Regions from separate parts of the Paenibacillus sp. FSL R10-2199 genome, predicted to be linked through region 2. Evidence: riboswitches for the same ligand, from Rfam matches in the RefSeq annotation. Region 2 holds a riboswitch; each other region holds the start of a gene.
The links. A riboswitch is a leader RNA that binds a small molecule or an ion and turns the genes downstream of it on or off. The one in region 2 is predicted to bind cyclic di-GMP.
Positions count from the first base shown of each region.

Region 1 (6,359 bases), 3.6 Mb from region 2:
TCAATCTGGCACATTACTGGGAAGCTTCTACCATGGCATTCAAATCTGCATTGCCCCGCTACCCTGCCAGGCTGCTGGTGAAGGACAATATAATGAAGGTTCTCCAACAAGAACGTTATGTTTCCGTACTATTCCAGGAGCCTTCACCTTCACCCGGCTGGCACTCCGTCGAAGCCGAATTTAATACGCCGGAGTCTGCCTGCCGGATCATCTTATCCCTAAGCCCGGGCATTAGAGTTACCGCTCCGGCGGAGCTTGCAGACAATGTTGCGGCCACTCTGCGGGAAGGGGCTGCATTATATGAAGACAATGTGTAAACGTACTCTTTTGGAGCAGCCCGGGAAGAAGTTTTATGTCAGTTCTTACAATAGACCGATTACGCTTTAATCCCCTATAATATTACAATGCACAATATTTATTTCTAGGGGGAACTATAGTCTATGGACTGGATGAACAAGCTGCCTTTAAAACAAAGAATCGTTGCCGGATGTTACCTGGTTGCCGCTTTATTCGCTGTCCCTGTGTTAATTACGCTCATTGCAATGGGAAAGGTGATTATCGGTATTATTCTGATTGCGGTATTGGCTGCACTGACCTACCCGCTTGCGCGCTTCATTGAGAGAACGCTTACATCTTCATTTGAGGATATCTCCAATGTGACGCATACAATCGCCAAAGGCGACTTCACCAGCCGTGCAGACGAGAACGGATCAATGGGCGACATCAGCCGCTCCTTCAACACTATGATCGATAAATTGAAGAAGATCCTAACCGACGCTTCGCAGCTTACCCGCCAGGTTATGGATGCCAGCCGGGGTATTGAGGACAAGAACCAGAACCTGAAGATTGTAATGGCACAGGTAGCCTCCTCTTCCAACGAACTTGCCCTGGGTGCGAATGAAATCTCGGTGGATATTGCCGATATGACGGAATCGATCAAAGATATCGAAACCAAAGTCTCCAATTATACAAACTCTACCAAGGAAATGAATAAACGCTCCGCACATACACTGGAGCTGGTTGAAAAGGGACGCCAGTCCGTGGACACTCAAGCCGAAGGCATGCGGAAGAATATCCAGGCTACACAAAAAGTAGCAGATACGATCGAAGCGCTCTCACAGAATGCCCGCGGCATTACCATGATCACCAAGACCATCACGGAAATTGCCGAACAAACCAATCTTTTGTCGCTTAACGCCTCAATTGAAGCTGCACGTGCAGGTGAGCACGGACGCGGTTTCGCAGTTGTAGCACAGGAGGTCCGCAAGCTTGCCGAAGAATCAACCGCCTCCACCAAGGAAGTGTTCGGGCTGGTACGCAGCATCGAGGCCGATATCAAGCAGGCTATCGATAACATCGCTATTAATGAAGAGGTTGTTCAGGTGCAGAACGAGATGATAACGGAGACAGCACATATTTTCGCGCAGATCGTACATAGCGTGCAATACATAACCGAGCAGATCTCCTCCTTCTCCGCAGAGAGTGATCTGATGCTGGAGAGTGCGCTCAAGATCTCCGGGGCGATCGAGAATATCTCGGCCATTACCCAGGAGACGGCAGCAGGTACCGAGGAGGTATCTGCGGCGATGAACGAACAAATTCATGCCCTGCAGTCCGTAGCAGAAGAGACCGAGAAGATGACACAATCTGTCTTCCAGCTGCAAAAAACAATCCATATTTTCAAATTCTAGCAGCAGCCCCAAGAGACCATTTCCGCAGAGCAGTATGCGGGAAGGGTCTCTTTTTGGCATGGAAAAAGCAGATTGTAATGTAATATTCACAAAGTGTTAAAATAGTGCATAACCCTAAAATAACGCCTTTGCACTTCTTTACTGCTAATTCTTTATTACTAATAAACTAACATTATTTCAAATTTTAATCACCTATTTCTTAAGACCTATTTCTAGGTTCTCCCAGCCTATAATTCTAATACATCTGCATAGTTTCAGGAGGTTCCTACGATGTTATGAGGCTTATGGCTTATGCAGATTAAATTCTGCTCTTTTTCTGCATTTGCATTATAAGACTTTGGTCTTCCAGACGCATCCATTTTCAAAAGTTTGAATATCTAATATTTCATCTCCTATTACATCTGAATATTCGCCAAATTTCGCGTTTTGCTGCAAACGGCTTATTGACAAAAGGCGAGCGAGGAATATATTGTAAAGGAAAATTATCCTTCGCTGTATTGATAACAACATATGAGGCAAAATTCACCGAAAGGGAATGACGCAAAGCCATGGATCTACAGTCTCACTTATCCGGTGAGATCATGACAGCCAGGTTGCTGAAAAACTATGAACGTCCGGGAATCCGCGTTCAGTTATGGTGATTCGTGCAACAGGCCTGTGCTCCTATTTCGAGTACAGGTTTTCTATTGCTAGCATACAATCAAAAAACAACTTGTGGGGTGGATGTTCTGAAGACAGTTGCAGATTATATGGCGGAAGCATTACGCGATCTTGGGGTAACACATTCTTTTGGTATTATTGGCAAGTCCATTTGTCCTATAGCTCTCAAACTTGTTGACTATGGCATTGAGTTTATTCCCGGCCGGCATGAGTCCAGCTCCGGCTTCGCAGCAGGCGGCTATGCACTGAAAACAGGCAGTCTCGGGGTTGCCTTCGGCACCTCCGGTCCAGGCGGAACGAACCTGCTAACCGCAGCAGCACACGCCAAAGCCAACAATCTCCCGGTGCTCTTCATTACCGGTCATCAGTCTATTAAAGAGCTGGGGATTCCCCAGTGTCAGGATTCCACATCCTATCTCGCCGATTTGGCGGACATGTTCAGACCGGCCACTCTTTTCAGTAAGCTGGTAGAACGCGGCGACCATTTCAGTACGATTTTCAATCATGCCCTGTCTATCGCCCTTGGTGACAAGAAAGGACCTGTTCATTTATGTATTCCGTTTGATGTTCAGACCGAGCGCCTTGAAGAATGCCGGATTGTCCTTCCGCAGCGGGAAAGGCTCGTCAGCTACGCCAACTACGAACGGGTCATTTCAGCGATCAATGCTTCCAGCAGGCCTCTGATCATTGCCGGTAAAGGGGTTAACCGCTCCGGTGCGCACAAGGAACTGGTACAGTTGGCCGAGACCTTCAACATACCGGTAGTAACCTCCCCCGGCGGTAAAGGAGCCATTGCTGCGGATCACCCGCTCTATCACGGTCCTGTGGGCGTTGGCGGATGTACGCATGGGGATGAGATGTTGAACAACAGTGATCTGTTTATCGTGCTTGGTTCGCGTCTGAGCGATATGACCATATGCAATCTTAAGAGGGAGAATCATCCGGATCAGCTGATCCAGTTTGATGTCGATCCAACCTTTGTCGGTAAAATACTGACTTCCGATACCATCTCCGTCGGCGGCGATTTACGTGACAACCTGGAGCTGTACCTCGGCAAGATTGATCCGTCCACCATAACCAGACGTGAAATAGAGATCTCCAATCACTATACTGAAGAGCTGCCTGTGCTGTCCAAGCTCTCGCTGGCTTCGGTAATGAGCACGATGAGCGATTTGATTCCATATAACAGCAGCGTGTTTGTTGATGACGGCAGCCACGGCTTCAATGCGGTCAAATGGTTCAACGTGAAGAAACCGGGGAGCTTTGTATTTGATGCCTATTTCGCCTGCATGGGGAATTCAATCGGCATGGCCATCGGTGCCAAGGCGGCTGCGCCGGAAGAGACGGTCTTCTGCATTACCGGTGACGGCTGTTTCATGATGCTCGGAACTGAAATTAACACAGCGGTTTGCAAGAATATTCCGGTTATTTTCATCGTTGTGAACAATATGCAGCTGGATATGGCCCTTAAAGGAATGGAAAAAACAACCGGACGTATCGATGGAACCATCTTTGAAGTCCCTATGGATGCAGTGAAGTTTGCTGAGTCCCTGGGAGCCACCGGCTTCCGCGCAGAGACGCAAGAGGAGTTTGCCTTTGCAATCAGCCAAGCAGTTGAACTTAACCGCGTAGCCGTTATTGAGCTGTTGACCGACCGTGACGAAATGCCTCCTACGGCCCACCGTACACTGGATCTCAACTAGGCTGTATCTTACAGATTCTCTAACTTACTATCAGGAGGCAAACAAGTGAATATGAACGTAGACAGCGGACTGGACCATTTCACCAATCTTTCCGGGGACTATGGTGCCAAAGCCCTAGCTCCTATTAAAGAGCATTTTCCCGAATTAGCCGAGTATATCATGGGGAATGCATACGGTGATATTTTTCAGCGGACGACCATCGGTTCAGACTGGAAAGAAATTGCTGTCATCTCTTCTTTGATCACCATGGGACAATTTGAACAGTTGGGTGTTCACTATGTAATGGCTCTCCGCGTGGGGATGACCGTTGATCAAATCAAAGGTATCCTGCTTCATCTGACACCTTGTATCGGCGCACCCAGAGTGATCTCGGCGTTCAATGTTCTGCTGGAGACGCTGGAAGATATTCGTTAATTAACAACATAATATTACATCATTCGACTTTTGTATTGCGTATTAAAGAAAGTTCTGGTTATAATGAAGGCAAAATATCCCAAAACCAAGTTCACTTTGTCGAATATAGTCGCAGGAACGTAGTTTTTCGGGATATCAACATGATGAATCATCAGGTCACTCTGAATAGTCATGCAATTAAAATTACGGGAGAGATGAACATGGGACAATTTATTTTGAAGACGGACACTGCGAAGAAAGTAATTAACATCGAGTTGGAAGGAACCTTCTCGAACGAGGACGGTCTTAAATCGATACAAGCCTATCAGCAGACCATCAATCCGATCAACCCGTCCGAATATGCACTGGATATCGATTGCCGCAAGCTGAATGTAACCGCTCCTGATGTTGTGCCGTTGCTCGAAGGCTGCTTCATTATGTTCAAGGCAGACGGCTTCCAAAAAGTGAGCCTTACCCTTGAGAATAACCCTATTCTCAAAATGCAGCTGGCGCGTCTGGGCCGCAAAGCTGGACTCGAAAACCTGGAAATCACGTCTACGGTACAAGCTTAGGTTAACTTATTTTTAAACCATTGTTAGCGGTTTGAAACGCAAGATTCGCTCACGAAACTAAGTGTATGCTTACGGGCTACCCAAACTTTTAGGAGGTTTACTATGGCAGGGATTCGCATTAAGGACATTGATATCTATCATCCAAGCAAAAGCATCGGCAATGACTTCTTCATTCAGCACTTCGACGAGAAGGGAATTGATATCCGTGGCCTGCTGGCTGCTCTTGGCCGTGAAAACCGCTACAGTATCGACAGCAAGGATGAGAACTCCCTGACGATGGCTTTTGAAGCCGCAAGCAATGTACTGGACAAGACCGGCCTGACCGGCGCAGACATTGACCTGATCGCTTATGCAAGCCAGACTCCTGAATATATTTTCCCAACGAACTCATTGATGATTCACCGCCTGATTAATGGTGCATCGCATACGATCTGTATCGACAGTAATGCCAACTGTGCAGGAATGACCGCTTCGGTTGAACAGGTCAGCCGTCAAATGATGGCGAACCCGAGAATCCGCCGTGCACTTGTCATCGGTTCTGACTACGTTGCCCCGCATGCGGACAAGAATGACCCGGTATATTACGCCAACTTCGGCGATGCAGCTGCCGCGCTCATTCTGGAGCGTGACGAGAATTCGGTAGGCTTCATTGATTCGATCTATCAGACCGATACCTGCGTCTACGGCAACTCGCTGTTCCCGGCGGAAGGTTTAGCCAATCTCGGACGTACGGGTGTGGCTGCTGGAGAATTCAATGTGAAGTTCATCCCGTTCGATGATTCCATCTGTGTGGATGCTGCTTCAGAATCAATTAACACCCTGCTCAGCAATAACGGAATCGCACCTGAATCCATCAAGGCCGCCTGCTTCTCCCAATTGTCACTTCCGAACATCAAGGCCGTTTCCGGCAAAACCGGAATTGACGCTGATGCAGCCGTCTACATCGGGGATGAATTCGGCTACACCTCCACCAGCAGCCCGTTTATCGCCCTGCACAAAGCAGTGACTACCGGACAGCTGGAACGCGGAGACAAGGTCCTGTTCTGGACAGTAGGCGCCGGATGGCAGAATGTCGCTTTTGTAATGGAGTATTAATCTTAGCTGTTGAACTTATAGTTTCTTGTTGATATCCAAACAGCCCGCAGCAGAATTCCTGCCAGCGGGCTGTTTCTTTATGTATACATCTGGGCCCGAATCTCCCCAGGCAGAACCTGCAGCGTTCATCCTGCCTGAGGTGAGTCTATCTGATTCATCCGGTAAGCGCAGTCTGCCATATCTATCAGCAGCTATTCTTGTTACCTCTGCCCTTCATGCTTCTCCCAGCCCATAGTCCGGGACAC
Region 1 covers NZ_JBBOBO010000001.1:4,064,263-4,070,621, reverse strand. Annotated here, with positions in the region: gene NYE33_RS17450 (helix-turn-helix transcriptional regulator) at 1-317, shown strand, start outside; gene NYE33_RS17445 (methyl-accepting chemotaxis protein) at 441-1,691, shown strand; cyclic di-GMP riboswitch class I at 2,196-2,292, shown strand; gene NYE33_RS17440 (thiamine pyrophosphate-binding protein) at 2,411-4,054, shown strand; gene NYE33_RS17435 (carboxymuconolactone decarboxylase family protein) at 4,106-4,468, shown strand; gene NYE33_RS17430 (hypothetical protein) at 4,669-5,019, shown strand; gene NYE33_RS17425 (3-oxoacyl-[acyl-carrier-protein] synthase III C-terminal domain-containing protein) at 5,122-6,114, shown strand; gene glpK (glycerol kinase GlpK) at 6,315-6,359, opposite strand, start outside.
Region 1: linked by a shared signal. The riboswitch ahead of NYE33_RS17440 (thiamine pyrophosphate-binding protein) and the one ahead of NYE33_RS02085 (anti-repressor SinI family protein) in region 2 are both predicted to bind cyclic di-GMP.

Region 2 (6,359 bases):
GGCTGGGACCATGAACCGGTTACAGCGGAGAACATAAAGCAGGGGCATGAGGCGCTGGATGCGGCGCTGTCGATCGGCATCAATTTTTTTGACCATGCGGATATCTATACCCGGGGCAAGGCGGAGAAGGTATTCGGACAGATCTTCAGGGAGCGTCCGGGTCTGCGTGAGGAGATCATCCTGCAGTCGAAATGCGGCATCAGGCTGATGGAGCCGGGTGATATCACCAATATGTTCGACTTCTCCAAGGAACATATTCTGTCCAGTGTAGACGGAACGCTCTCCCGGCTGGGCACAGAGTATATTGATATTCTGCTGCTGCACCGCCCCGACCCGCTGATGGACCCTGAGGAAGTCGCCGAAGCACTGCGCCTGCTTAAGACAGCCGGCAAGGTGCGCCACTTCGGTGTCTCCAATATGAGTGCTGCCCAGATCAAACTGCTGGAGACCTATTGTGACGAGCCCTTCATCGTCAATCAGCTGCATATGAGCCTGTCCAAAATCAGCTGGGTCGATGCCGTACTCAGCGTGAACCGGGAACAGTGGAAAGACCTCACGTTTCCTGAGGGTACAATAGAGTATTGCCGCGCGGGAAATATCCAGCTTCAGGCCTGGGGCCCGCTGGCCCAGGGGCTGTTCAGCGGAAGGCCGCTTGAAGGACAACCGGAGAACGTGGTGAATACAGCGGCCAGAGTACAGGCGCTTGCCGATGAGAAGAATACAACACCTGAGGCCATCGTCCTGGCCTGGCTGATGACGCATCCTGCAGCCATCCAGCCTGTAATCGGCACCGTCAATCCGCTGCGCATCGCAGCCTGCGGAGGGGCGGATAAGATTGAGCTCTCCCGCAAGGAGTGGTACGAGCTGTACGTCAGCTCACGCGGAGAGAAGCTTCCTTAAGGAGCGGACTTCATTACAAAAGGAAAAGGTTATGCTATCCGTAGTTATTATGCGGATAGCATAACCTTTTTTGTTCTCAATAAAGAACATTTGTGAAAAACAGCGATATATCAAGAAAATTAAAGATAATCAGATGCATCCGTGCTTTATTGCGAACAATTCGCTGAAATTGACATTTCTCTTTTCCCGGGTGTGCAGTGTATGATTTCATTACGAAGACGTTCTTAATAAAGAACGAATATAACGAATATCAATCAGTAAGCCATGAGAGGGGGCCTACCTTTGTACCCCAGATCCGCCAAACGGCGTAAACGGAAATACACGAAACTCGGTCTTCGGATCCTGCAATCCGGTGTGGCTGTATCTGTTCTTATAATGTATACCTCCAATCAGATTGGCAGTACTTACGGAGAGTATAACACTTCCCAGGAACAGAACACCTCTATCGGGCTCTGCTCCGTATTTCCGGGCCAGATCGAACAGCTGCTGTCAGAGTTCAGCGGACATGTCCGCACAATTACCCAGCTGAAGTCTTCTCTTGGCAGCCACATTACGAGCGGGAACTATAACACTCCCCCGGTCTCTGAAGAACTGTCAGCGGAGGAACTGGATCAGATCTCCAGTGAGATCTCAGAACAAATCCGGCTGGCAAGCGATACAGTTAGCGCACTGGATACACAGCTGAGCCTCAATGCAGGTATCTGGCAGCAAATTCTGCAGGAAATTGGCAGTGCAGCAGCCATTCTGCATCAACTCGGAGGATATATGGTTAATCTCGAACCCAATTGCCTGGAAATCCGTGACGCCCGGTTCTTCGAACAGCTGCAGGAAGGTCTCCATCAAAGCGGGGTGCTGTCGGAATCCCTGACGGATACATTAACGGGCATTGTGCATTATCTGAATACGATTCATGATTTCGGCGGCTCGCTGCCGACCGGTAATCCTGACCGGGTGCTTCTCCGGCAAGAAAGCTTCGGCTTCCCTGCCGAGGAACCGATTTTCTCACTCATGGCCAGAGCCTACAATGCAGACCCCAATGTATCTCCCGCCTTACAGTCAAGCTACGATCAGTTAAGTGCAGAATTAACAGCCTCCAGAGACAACCTATCGTCCACAATCTCCACGCTGCAGGAACAGCAGGTACACATTGCTGAAGCGAAGGCGGCGCTGGAGGAGAAAGCCAAGGCTGAAGAAGCGGAACGGCTGGCGCTTGAGAAAGCCAAGGCTGAGGAAGCGGAACGGGATGCACTGGAGAAGCAGAAACAAGAGAACGATCAAACCAAGAATAATCCGCCCGCAGCCAGCATTCCTGGAGAAGATAAGACCATCGATGAACCTGCTATAGAAGCTCCTGAGGGAGAAAAACCGGCTCCTGCACCCTCACCGGATGCAGAGGTTACCGCTCCGCCTGCCACACCGGCACCGGAAGCCAATCTTCCGGAGGCGACTCCAGCGGCAGACTCACCTGGGGAGCTCCCGGATAGCGGTACAGATACCGCGCAGCCAACAGCTACAGTTACACCTACAGCTACACCTGCTCCACAATCGGATACCAGCAAAGGCGGGGAATAATATGCGCATTAAAAAGATAGTCAGCACCACATTGTCCACACTGATATTTATGATTTTCCTGGTGCTGGTAACAGCAGTAGTCATCTCCAAAGCCTCCGGAGGCGAACCTTCCTTCTTAGGCTATCAGATCAAGACGGTGTTATCCGGTTCCATGGAGCCGGGCATCCAGACCGGATCTATAGTAGCGATTAAGCCGGGCGGGGATATGACCCGTTTTCAAAAAGGCGATGTGATTACTTTCATGAATTCCGATAACCTCCTGATTACACACCGTGTGGTCGATGCTTCAATAAACAGTGCCATAGGTGAAGCCAGCTATACCACCAAAGGGGACAATAACGATGCAGCCGATACCTCAGCGGTCAGCTCAACAAATGTGGTAGGCCAATATACCGGCGTCACCGTCCCTTATGTAGGATATGCCATGAATTTTGCGGTCTCCAAAGCCGGAAGCGTAATGCTGATGATTATCCCCGGGCTGCTCCTGCTCCTCTACGCACTGTATTCCTCCTGGAAAGCCGTAGCGGCACTGGAGAAGAAGAATGCAGGGCCAGCGGTGACCGGCGGACCGGATACCCTTCCAGACATTGTGCAATAAACCGATTGTCCTCTCCCGTTTACGAAACGCGGAGCAACAATAAATTTTCCCCGAAGACAGGTAAAGACAAAAAAAGAACGATGAGAGAGGGATGAACAAATGAACGTTAAAAAAACATTAGGTCTCGGCGTTGTATCGGCAGCACTCGGATTAACCCTGGTCGGCGGAGGAACCTTCGCTTACTTCAGCAGTACCTCCACCACTGCAGCTTCTTTTAACAACGGAACTTTATTACTTAATTCGGACCCCTCCGTTATTGTCAATCTCAGCAATCTTAAACCGGGGGATACGATCCTAAGAGATTTTAAATTGAAAAATGACGGAACGCTCAATATTCCCAAAGTTGTTCTGCGTACCTCATCTGTCATTACAGATGCCCAGGGAGATAACGGCGCCCATAATCTCAAAGACGATATTATTGTGACGTTCCTAGTTAACAAGGATAAGGTAACATCACCTGTTCTGGTCGTTTCACTGGCCGAACTTGAGCAGCAAAGTCCGGATCTTGTAGCCAAGGGAATTCTCGGCGGAATCTTTGGTGTAGAGAATGGGGGCATCAAAGCAGGCACCTCAGATAAACTGAGCGTACAGTTTGCCTTCAAGGAAACCTTCCAGCCGCAAAACTACTATCAAGGCGATACACTGGCCCTGACCCTGAACTTCGAAGCCAACCAGGAAAAAGGCGCCCTCAAATAATCTATCTGTATATGCATTCCTGATCACCGATCTTAAAAAAACATAATATACTCGAGGAGGAAATTAATTATGGGTATCAAAAAAACATTGGGTCTTGGCGTAGCATCGGCAGCACTGGGATTGTCTTTAATCGGAGGGGGCACCTTCGCTTACTTCAGCTCCACAGCAACCAGCACGGCAACCTTCGCGGCAGGCACGCTGAAGCTCGGCTCTTCCTTTAATACACCTGTTGCCCTGACCAATCTGAAACCGGGTGATTACACCGTACGCACGTTCACCTTGTCCAATGACGGCACCCTGGATATCAAACTCCTAACGCTGGCCACCAGCTACACTGTAACTGATGCGAAGGGCGATAATGCCGGCCAGGATCTTGGAGATCACTTCAAAATCAAACTTCTCGACAGCTCTTATACCAGCGGTCCGCTTGCCGGCCATGTGCTGTCCGAGATCTCCCTGAAGGACCTGAAGAACACTTCCAGCTATGATCTCGTAACGGCGGGTGTACTGCCGGGAGGCATCGCCGCTACCCAAACCAAAACCTTCAAGATTGCTTTCGAATTCGTTGACAATACCCAGGATCAGAATATCTTCCAGGGTGACGGCTTGGCGCTGAACTGGACATTCAATGCTACGCAAGGTTTGGGAGAAGCCAAATAAGGCTATTAAATTATATACACAAAACGGCATATCCTCCCTCATCCGGGCTGGATATGCCGTTTTGTCTCTCCCCGCCAGCTTCTGGCAGGAACAAGGGTTTTTGTCCGTTTTGCGAATTTTTGTTATACTGATAACAAAAAGTACGGAGGGCGTTGTAATCGTGTCAGATAATATGGGAAGCCGCATCCATAGGCTCCGGCTGGAGAAGGGTTATTCTTTATCCGAGCTTGCGGATAAGGCTGACGTGGCGAAATCATACTTAAGTAATGTCGAACGGAATATCCAATCCAACCCCTCCATTCAATTTATCGAAAAAATTGCCGATGCACTCCAAGTATCCATTCACGTATTACTGTATGGCGGAATTGCAGAAACTGCAGAGCCGGTTCTCGATGGAGAATGGTTCAGGCTGGTTCAGGATGCGATGGCCTCTGGTATAAGCAAACGTGAATTCAAGGAGTTTCTCGATTATCAGAAATGGCGGCTGGAGCAGAAGGATAACTGAAATACCCCACAAAGTGAGGCAGCAGCCTCGATGATTACCCAGGTACTTTGCGGGGACCCCGAAACAACATGTAAATTCCAACAGAAGAGGGCACAGCGGTGTACACCGCTGTGCCCTCTTCTGTATGTATCCGTACAATGCTGAATGCCCTACATCGCCTGGAGTGCTTTTTCAGTAAAAAAACGCCGAATCTCGTCTGCCTGGATGCCAGCCTGCTTAGCAGACATTAGCAAATGCACCCATTCTAAATCCAGATCAACTACCTGCAGTTCGTCATTCCCCTGGTTGGACTTATCCAAGAAATCTCCTCCTAGAATTTTCGCGTCCCCAGGCAGTCCGGCCATCATAGTATTTCTACTTTAGATCCGAGACTTTGTGCCCCTGTCTTTCGGCAGGTTTACCCTTTACTGGACCCTTTACATGAAAGGATCTGAAAAGAATCGATGAAACCGTTCTCCGCAATAACATTATACAAGATCTTACATGAAAAGTGTGTCGTTTTCTGGAATTTTTTTATGTTAAATCGTGAAGACCCTTAGCTAAAATTGCCAATAGCTTGTATAAATAATTCCAATTCATCTTCAATCGGTCCAAATTAGTTTAAATATACTAAATAGATATTAATCCCGTAACACAATATAGAAACAATTACCCATTTCTATGATTTACAACCACCTAAATCCCTTAATTTTTTATTAATTTTAACGATATTTTATTTTTCCGGCTTCACTCGGGAAATTTATGATTGTTCCGTATGAATCCCCTGCTGAATCATACCGTTTTGCGAACGGATTGCACGAAAGTATGAATTGATTACCCTGCCGGAAAGTAGCACAATAAGATGAGAATGAAACCGCAAACATCGCAGCTCCGCTAAGCGGTGTTCCTAATATACCGCATGTGGAGTTTATCCGTTAGGAGGACCTACTCATGGCCGTCAAAGAGCCCTATAACGAATCTGTCTGGAGCAAGTATTACGGTCCCAATCTGGGCTACATTCAGGAGAAATACGAGCAGTTTGTCAAGGACCCCACTTCCGTAGAGCATCATTACCGCGACCTCTTCACAGTATCCGGCCCGCCTCCCCTGGCTCCGGATGCCGTCAAGACGCCTCCCCCCGCCATCTCAGGAGATACAGAGTGGCTCAGGAAAGCCGTTAAAGCTTCCAAGCTAATGGCTAACATCCGAATATACGGCCATATGGCTGCCGATATCGATCCGCTGGAGCGGAGCACCAACCCGATGGCGAAATGGCTGGAGATCGAGACCTATGAGCTGACGCGCGAAGATCTGAATGCCCTGCCGGCTTCATTGATCTGGGAGAATGCCCCTGAGGGCGTGCATACCGCTATGGATGCCGTTCACAGAATGCGCCAGGCCTACACACAGACCATTGCCTATGAATTCGGGCATGTGCATGACGAGCGT
Region 2 covers NZ_JBBOBO010000001.1:477,245-483,603, forward strand. Annotated here, with positions in the region: gene NYE33_RS02055 (aldo/keto reductase) at 1-900, shown strand, start outside; gene NYE33_RS02060 (hypothetical protein) at 1,183-2,472, shown strand; gene sipW (signal peptidase I SipW) at 2,474-3,070, shown strand; gene NYE33_RS02070 (TasA family protein) at 3,170-3,766, shown strand; gene NYE33_RS02075 (TasA family protein) at 3,836-4,426, shown strand; gene NYE33_RS02080 (helix-turn-helix domain-containing protein) at 4,599-4,931, shown strand; gene NYE33_RS02085 (anti-repressor SinI family protein) at 5,081-5,230, opposite strand; cyclic di-GMP riboswitch class I at 5,259-5,343, opposite strand; gene NYE33_RS02090 (2-oxoglutarate dehydrogenase E1 component) at 5,862-6,359, shown strand, end outside.

Region 3 (6,359 bases), 290 kb from region 2:
GTTCACAGCTTCGGATTGCTCCTAACCACTCCCCTTAACCTTCCAGCACCGGGCAGGCGTCAGCCCGTATACTTCGCCTTGCGGCTTCGCACAGACCTGTGTTTTTGCTAAACAGTCGCTTGGGCCTTTTCACTGCGGCCCCCTCGGGCTATTCACCCTACCGAGGCACCTCTTCTCCCGAAGTTACGAGGTCATTTTGCCGAGTTCCTTAACGAGAGTTCTTCCGCGCGCCTTAGAATTCTCTTCTCGCCTACCTGTGTCGGTTTGCGGTACGGGCACCTTCTCCTGGCTAGAGGCTTTTCTTGGCAGTGTGAGATCATGACCTTCGCTACTACAATTTTCGCTCCCCATCACAGCCCAGCCTTAGTGATGTGCGGATTTGCCTACACATCAGCCTCACTGCTTAGACGGACATATCCATCAGTCCGCGTCACTACCCTCCTGCGTCACCCCATCGCTCATAGCGGATTACGGTGGTACAGTAATTTCAAACTGTTGTCCTTCGACTACGCCTTTCGGCCTCGCCTTAGGTCCCGACTTACCCTGAGCGGACGAGCCTTCCTCAGGAAACCTTGGGCTTTCGGCGGATCAGATTCTCACTGATCTTTTCGTTACTCATACCGGCATTCTCACTTGTATGCTGTCCAGCGCTCCTTACGGTACACCTTCAACCTACATACAACGCTCCCCTACCCCAGATGCAGAGCATCTAGCCATAGCTTCGGTGGTGTGTTTAGCCCCGTTACATTTTCGGCGCAGAGTCACTCGACCAGTGAGCTATTACGCACTCTTTCAATGGTGGCTGCTTCTAAGCCAACATCCTGGTTGTCTGTGCAACTCCACATCCTTTCCCACTTAACACACACTTGGGGACCTTAGCTGATGGTCTGGGCTGTTTCCCTTTTGACAATGGATCTTAGCACTCACTGTCTGACTCCCGGCAAGAAGTTAATGGCATTCGGAGTTTGACTGAGCTTGGTAACCCTTGCGGGCCCCGCACCCAATCAGTGCTCTACCTCCACCACTCCATTCACCGAGGCTAGCCCTAAAGCTATTTCGGGGAGAACCAGCTATCTCCGAGTTCGATTGGAATTTCTCCGCTACCCCCACCTCATCCCCGCATTTTTCAACATGCGTGGGTTCGGGCCTCCAGTGCGTGTTACCGCACCTTCACCCTGGACAGGGGTAGATCACACGGTTTCGGGTCTACGTCCACATACTCATTCGCCCTATTCAGACTCGCTTTCGCTGCGGCTCCGGCTTCTCACCTTAACCTTGCATGTTAAACGTAACTCGCCGGTTCATTCTACAAAAGGCACGCCATCACCCATAGATCGGGCTCTGACTTTTTGTAAGCACACGGTTTCAGGTTCTATTTCACTCCCCTTCCGGGGTGCTTTTCACCTTTCCCTCACGGTACTGTTTCACTATCGGTCGCCAGGTAGTATTTAGCCTTAGCAGATGGTCCTGCTGGATTCATACGGGGTTTCACGTGCCCCGCACTACTCGGGATCCGTCTCGGAGAGAACACAGTTTAGGCTACAGGGCTTTTACCTCTATCGCGGGCCTTTCCAGACCTCTTCGCCTACCATATTCCTTTGTAACTCCATGTGAGACGTCCCACAACCCCAAGAGGCAAGCCCCTTGGTTTAGGCTGTTCCGCGTTCGCTCGCCGCTACTGACGGAATCACTATTGTTTTCTCTTCCTCAGGGTACTTAGATGTTTCAGTTCCCCTGGTCTGCCTCTGCGTATCCTATGTATTCAGATACGAGTAACTGCGAATTACCACAGCTGGGTTTCCCCATTCGGACACCCCCGGATCAAAGCTTGCTTACAGCTCCCCGAGGCAGTTTCGTTGTTCGCCACGTCCTTCGTCGGCTCCTGGCGCCTAGGCATCCTCCGTGTGCTCTTATTAGCTTAACCAATGCGTTTTCCGTTAGGAAAATCGCTGTAGCAACTAATAACTATTTCAACTTGCTTACACAAGTTCCAGCTAAAAGATGTTCTAAAACGCAAATTCGTTTCGGTATCCAGTTTTCAAGGATCAAGTTTAAAGATGAGAGTTTGAGCTCTCAAAACTGACCAACGAGTGAGTGTTTGAACCCTAAGGTTCGTTGTGGAAGCTTTAGCTTCCGATTTGAATGTCACCGTTGCAGGTGACGATTCTCCATAGAAAGGAGGTGATCCAGCCGCACCTTCCGATACGGCTACCTTGTTACGACTTCACCCCAATCATCTACCCCACCTTCGGCGGCTGGCTCCCTTGCGGGTTACCCCACCGACTTCGGGTGTTGTAAACTCTCGTGGTGTGACGGGCGGTGTGTACAAGACCCGGGAACGTATTCACCGCGGCATGCTGATCCGCGATTACTAGCAATTCCGACTTCATGCAGGCGAGTTGCAGCCTGCAATCCGAACTGAGACCGGCTTTGCTGGGATTGGCTCCACCTCGCGGTTTCGCTTCCCGTTGTACCGGCCATTGTAGTACGTGTGTAGCCCAGGTCATAAGGGGCATGATGATTTGACGTCATCCCCACCTTCCTCCGGTTTGTCACCGGCAGTCACTCTAGAGTGCCCAGCCTTACCTGCTGGCAACTAAAGTCAAGGGTTGCGCTCGTTGCGGGACTTAACCCAACATCTCACGACACGAGCTGACGACAACCATGCACCACCTGTCTCCGATGCTCCGAAGAGGGGCACTATCTCTAATGCTTTCATCGGGATGTCAAGACCTGGTAAGGTTCTTCGCGTTGCTTCGAATTAAACCACATACTCCACTGCTTGTGCGGGTCCCCGTCAATTCCTTTGAGTTTCAGTCTTGCGACCGTACTCCCCAGGCGGAGTGCTTACTGTGTTAACTTCGGCACCAAGGGTATCGAAACCCCTAACACCTAGCACTCATCGTTTACGGCGTGGACTACCAGGGTATCTAATCCTGTTTGCTCCCCACGCTTTCGCGCCTCAGCGTCAGTTACAGCCCAGAAAGTCGCCTTCGCCACTGGTGTTCCTCCACATATCTACGCATTTCACCGCTACACGTGGAATTCCACTTTCCTCTTCTGTACTCAAGTCACCCAGTTTCCAGTGCGACCCCAGGTTGAGCCCAAGGTTTAAACACCAGACTTAAATGACCGCCTGCGCGCGCTTTACGCCCAATAATTCCGGACAACGCTTGCCCCCTACGTATTACCGCGGCTGCTGGCACGTAGTTAGCCGGGGCTTTCTTCTCAGGTACCGTCACTCCGGTAGCAGTTACTCTACCGGACGTTCTTCCCTGGCAACAGAGCTTTACGATCCGAAAACCTTCATCACTCACGCGGCATTGCTCCGTCAGGCTTTCGCCCATTGCGGAAGATTCCCTACTGCTGCCTCCCGTAGGAGTCTGGGCCGTGTCTCAGTCCCAGTGTGGCCGTTCACCCTCTCAGGTCGGCTACGCATCGTCGCCTTGGTGAGCCGTTACCCCACCAACTAGCTAATGCGCCGCAGGCCCATCCCCAAGTGGCAGATTGCTCCGCCTTTCATTCTCTCTTCAGGAGAGGAAAGAAATTATCCGGTATTAGCTACCGTTTCCGGTAGTTATCCCAGTCTTGAGGGCAGGTTGCCTACGTGTTACTCACCCGTCCGCCGCTAAGCATGAATGGAAGCAAGCTTCCATTCAAACTCCGCTCGACTTGCATGTATTAGGCATGCCGCCAGCGTTCGTCCTGAGCCAGGATCAAACTCTCCAAATTGTATTTAGAAAGAGCGATTGCTCATTTTGAAACATCTGACGAGAATTTTCATTCTCTTTTTTGGAAGTCACTTTCGTGATTTCCGATACTCACTCGTTGTTCAGTTTTCAAAGATCAAGCTCGTCGTTAGCGCCGCTCATCGCGTCACCAGCAACTCTTATAATATATCACGTTCATTCGAGTAATGCAAGCTTTATTTTGAAATCACTTATTTAAGCCATTTCTTATTAAGTTTGCCGCTCCAACAACGCTTATTTATAATACCCTATCTCTCTACCAAAAAGCAACCTTTTCCAAAATAAAAATAACCCGCTTAATTACTAAGCGGGTTATCCTCAATGAAACTATGAATGCATCTGTGCTCTTAGTAGAACTTAGCTGCAGTATATTTACTTGCTACTTTAACCAGATCTGCTGTTTTGCTGTTCTTGGCAAGTCCAGCATCAACTGTAGTATCAATAGTTACCCATTTGCCATTAAGGAACACTTCATTCCAAGCGTGGTAAGAAGTCACATAACTTGTGTTACCCATAACCAGTTTGGTAGGAATGCCTTCACTGCGAAGCATAGTAGCGAACAAGGAAGCGTAATCGTAGCAGATCCCCTTCTTGGTAGCCAAGGTGCTGTCGTTGTTAGGGATGTAATCTGTAGTAACACTGGAAGCCAGGGAATAATCATATTTCACATTGGCTACGATATAATTATAGATAGCCTTCACTTTGTCTTCATCTGATGTCAAACCTTGTGTAAGCTGTGTTGCTTTCAGAACTGCTTTATCGGAAGAACTCCATTTAACATTCTGTACGGAGCTCAGATATACGGCGTTGGCGTTGCTCAGGCTAAGATCTACCGTCTCGGAAGAGATTACTTTGTATTTGTTGCCGGTAGTGTTCTCAAGTACGGAAACCTTGTATGAACCGTTACCTTGTTGAAGCGGGAATGTTTCAGTTGGTTTGGAAGTGTATAAGTTGTAGGTGTAGCTGTTATTATCTTTGGTGATCATCAGCTTAATCTTCTTATCCTTAGGAACATTATAAGAAACTCCGATAACACCCTGATCAAGTTGACCTATGTTCAACCAGCTTGCATCTGCATTAGCAGCTTGAGCTGTACCTGTCTGCACCGACGTAACCACTACGAATAGTGTAACCAACATTAAATAGAACTTCTTCATTGGATAAAACCCCTTTCGGTAGCTGGCTGCCATCCTTACGGGAAGGCCCTTTAGCTTTGCGTCCCTACCTTTCGATAGGTTTGCCGTTATCGTATAAGCTTTATCTGTCCTTGCTTCTACCATAAAATGCTAGATTCACAATAAGAACAAACAAAAAAAGCCTCTTCATTCGGTAGCTGGCTGCCATCCTTACGGGAAGGCCCTCTAGCTTTGCGTCCCTACCTTTCGATAGGTTTGCCGTTTATCGTGTATTAGCTTTGTATAGTTATATCTTACCATATCTATTTCTATTATCAAGACCTAAATCACTAGATTTCCGCGAAAACAAATAAAAATTTTAAGTATTTTAAGTTTTTCCGTCATTATTCTACAAACATCACGATAACTTTGCGTGAATGATAAGTCTATGCGTTGGATTCACCAGCGGATCACAAGTAATGAGTGTTAGAATCTTGTCATCCTTATTCCCTTTCAATACGGATACATCGGTTGGTTCCACAATAGTCACATCATAAACTACATAATTGTATGCCTGCTTGCCGGTTGTAACGGAAATAGTGTCCCCGACTCCAACTTCATTCAATCTGTTGAATAGCCTTCCCGTAGTTCTTGATCTATGCGCTGCAATTGCAGCATTCCCAGCAGAGCCAAGCGGAGCCGTCTCCTTCATATGCGCAGCAGCATGCTTCATATTCGCCTTGGTGGCGCCTTCCAGGACAGGCAGCTTCAGATCTATTTTGTCGATTTCGATGATTGCCATCACCTTGCCTCCGACTTCAATCTCAGGCGCAGCAGAGGGTTCTGGCTCTTCCGCAGCCGACTCATCCGCCAGCAGCTGGGTTACTTCCGCGTAAGGCTTACTTAGATCAGCACTGGCCGGAGCTGACGCAGACGGAACGATTTCACTGTAGGCCTGTTCAGCCTCTTCCAGCAGCTTTTGCTGCTGACGGTCATTGTACCATTCGCTTCCTTTGGGATAGAGCATAATAAGCACCCCGGCAAGTATAATCAAATAGGATAATTTCCGCATGACAATCGCCTCCGTAATATAGAATAGATGTTACCCTTCCGGAATAATTAAGAAGCAATGCTTCTTAATTATCAGAATACCCATTTCCGGCTTCCGAAGAAATTAATGATCACCGTAACAAATGTGACCAGCACTTTGGCGACCAGCACTTGAATACCGAGAGAATCGGTCAATATATGAATCAGCAGCACCGATATACCCAGCACCAACAGATTCAGCACGATAAACCTGATCAGCTGCATCCGGTCGAAGCCCTCTTTATTGCCTCTGTCCCGATCACGGAAGGTTACCTTTTTGTTCCAGAAGAAGCTGTTGGCCGTACCGGCGCTGTAGGAAATAATCTGCGCAGGGGTGTTGATCATCCCAAGGGAATGCAGCAGTGTGAATACAGCAAAATCAATCAGTGTATTCAGCAGGCCTACC
Region 3 covers NZ_JBBOBO010000001.1:184,524-190,882, forward strand. Annotated here, with positions in the region: rRNA gene NYE33_RS00765 (23S ribosomal RNA) at 1-1,924, opposite strand, end outside; rRNA gene NYE33_RS00770 (16S ribosomal RNA) at 2,175-3,732, opposite strand; gene NYE33_RS00775 (transglutaminase-like domain-containing protein) at 4,097-4,888, opposite strand; cyclic di-GMP riboswitch class I at 4,921-5,001, opposite strand; cyclic di-GMP riboswitch class I at 5,075-5,155, opposite strand; gene NYE33_RS00780 (class D sortase) at 5,283-5,936, opposite strand; gene NYE33_RS00785 (GtrA family protein) at 6,008-6,359, opposite strand, start outside.
Region 3: linked by a shared signal. The riboswitch ahead of NYE33_RS00775 (transglutaminase-like domain-containing protein) and the one ahead of NYE33_RS02085 (anti-repressor SinI family protein) in region 2 are both predicted to bind cyclic di-GMP.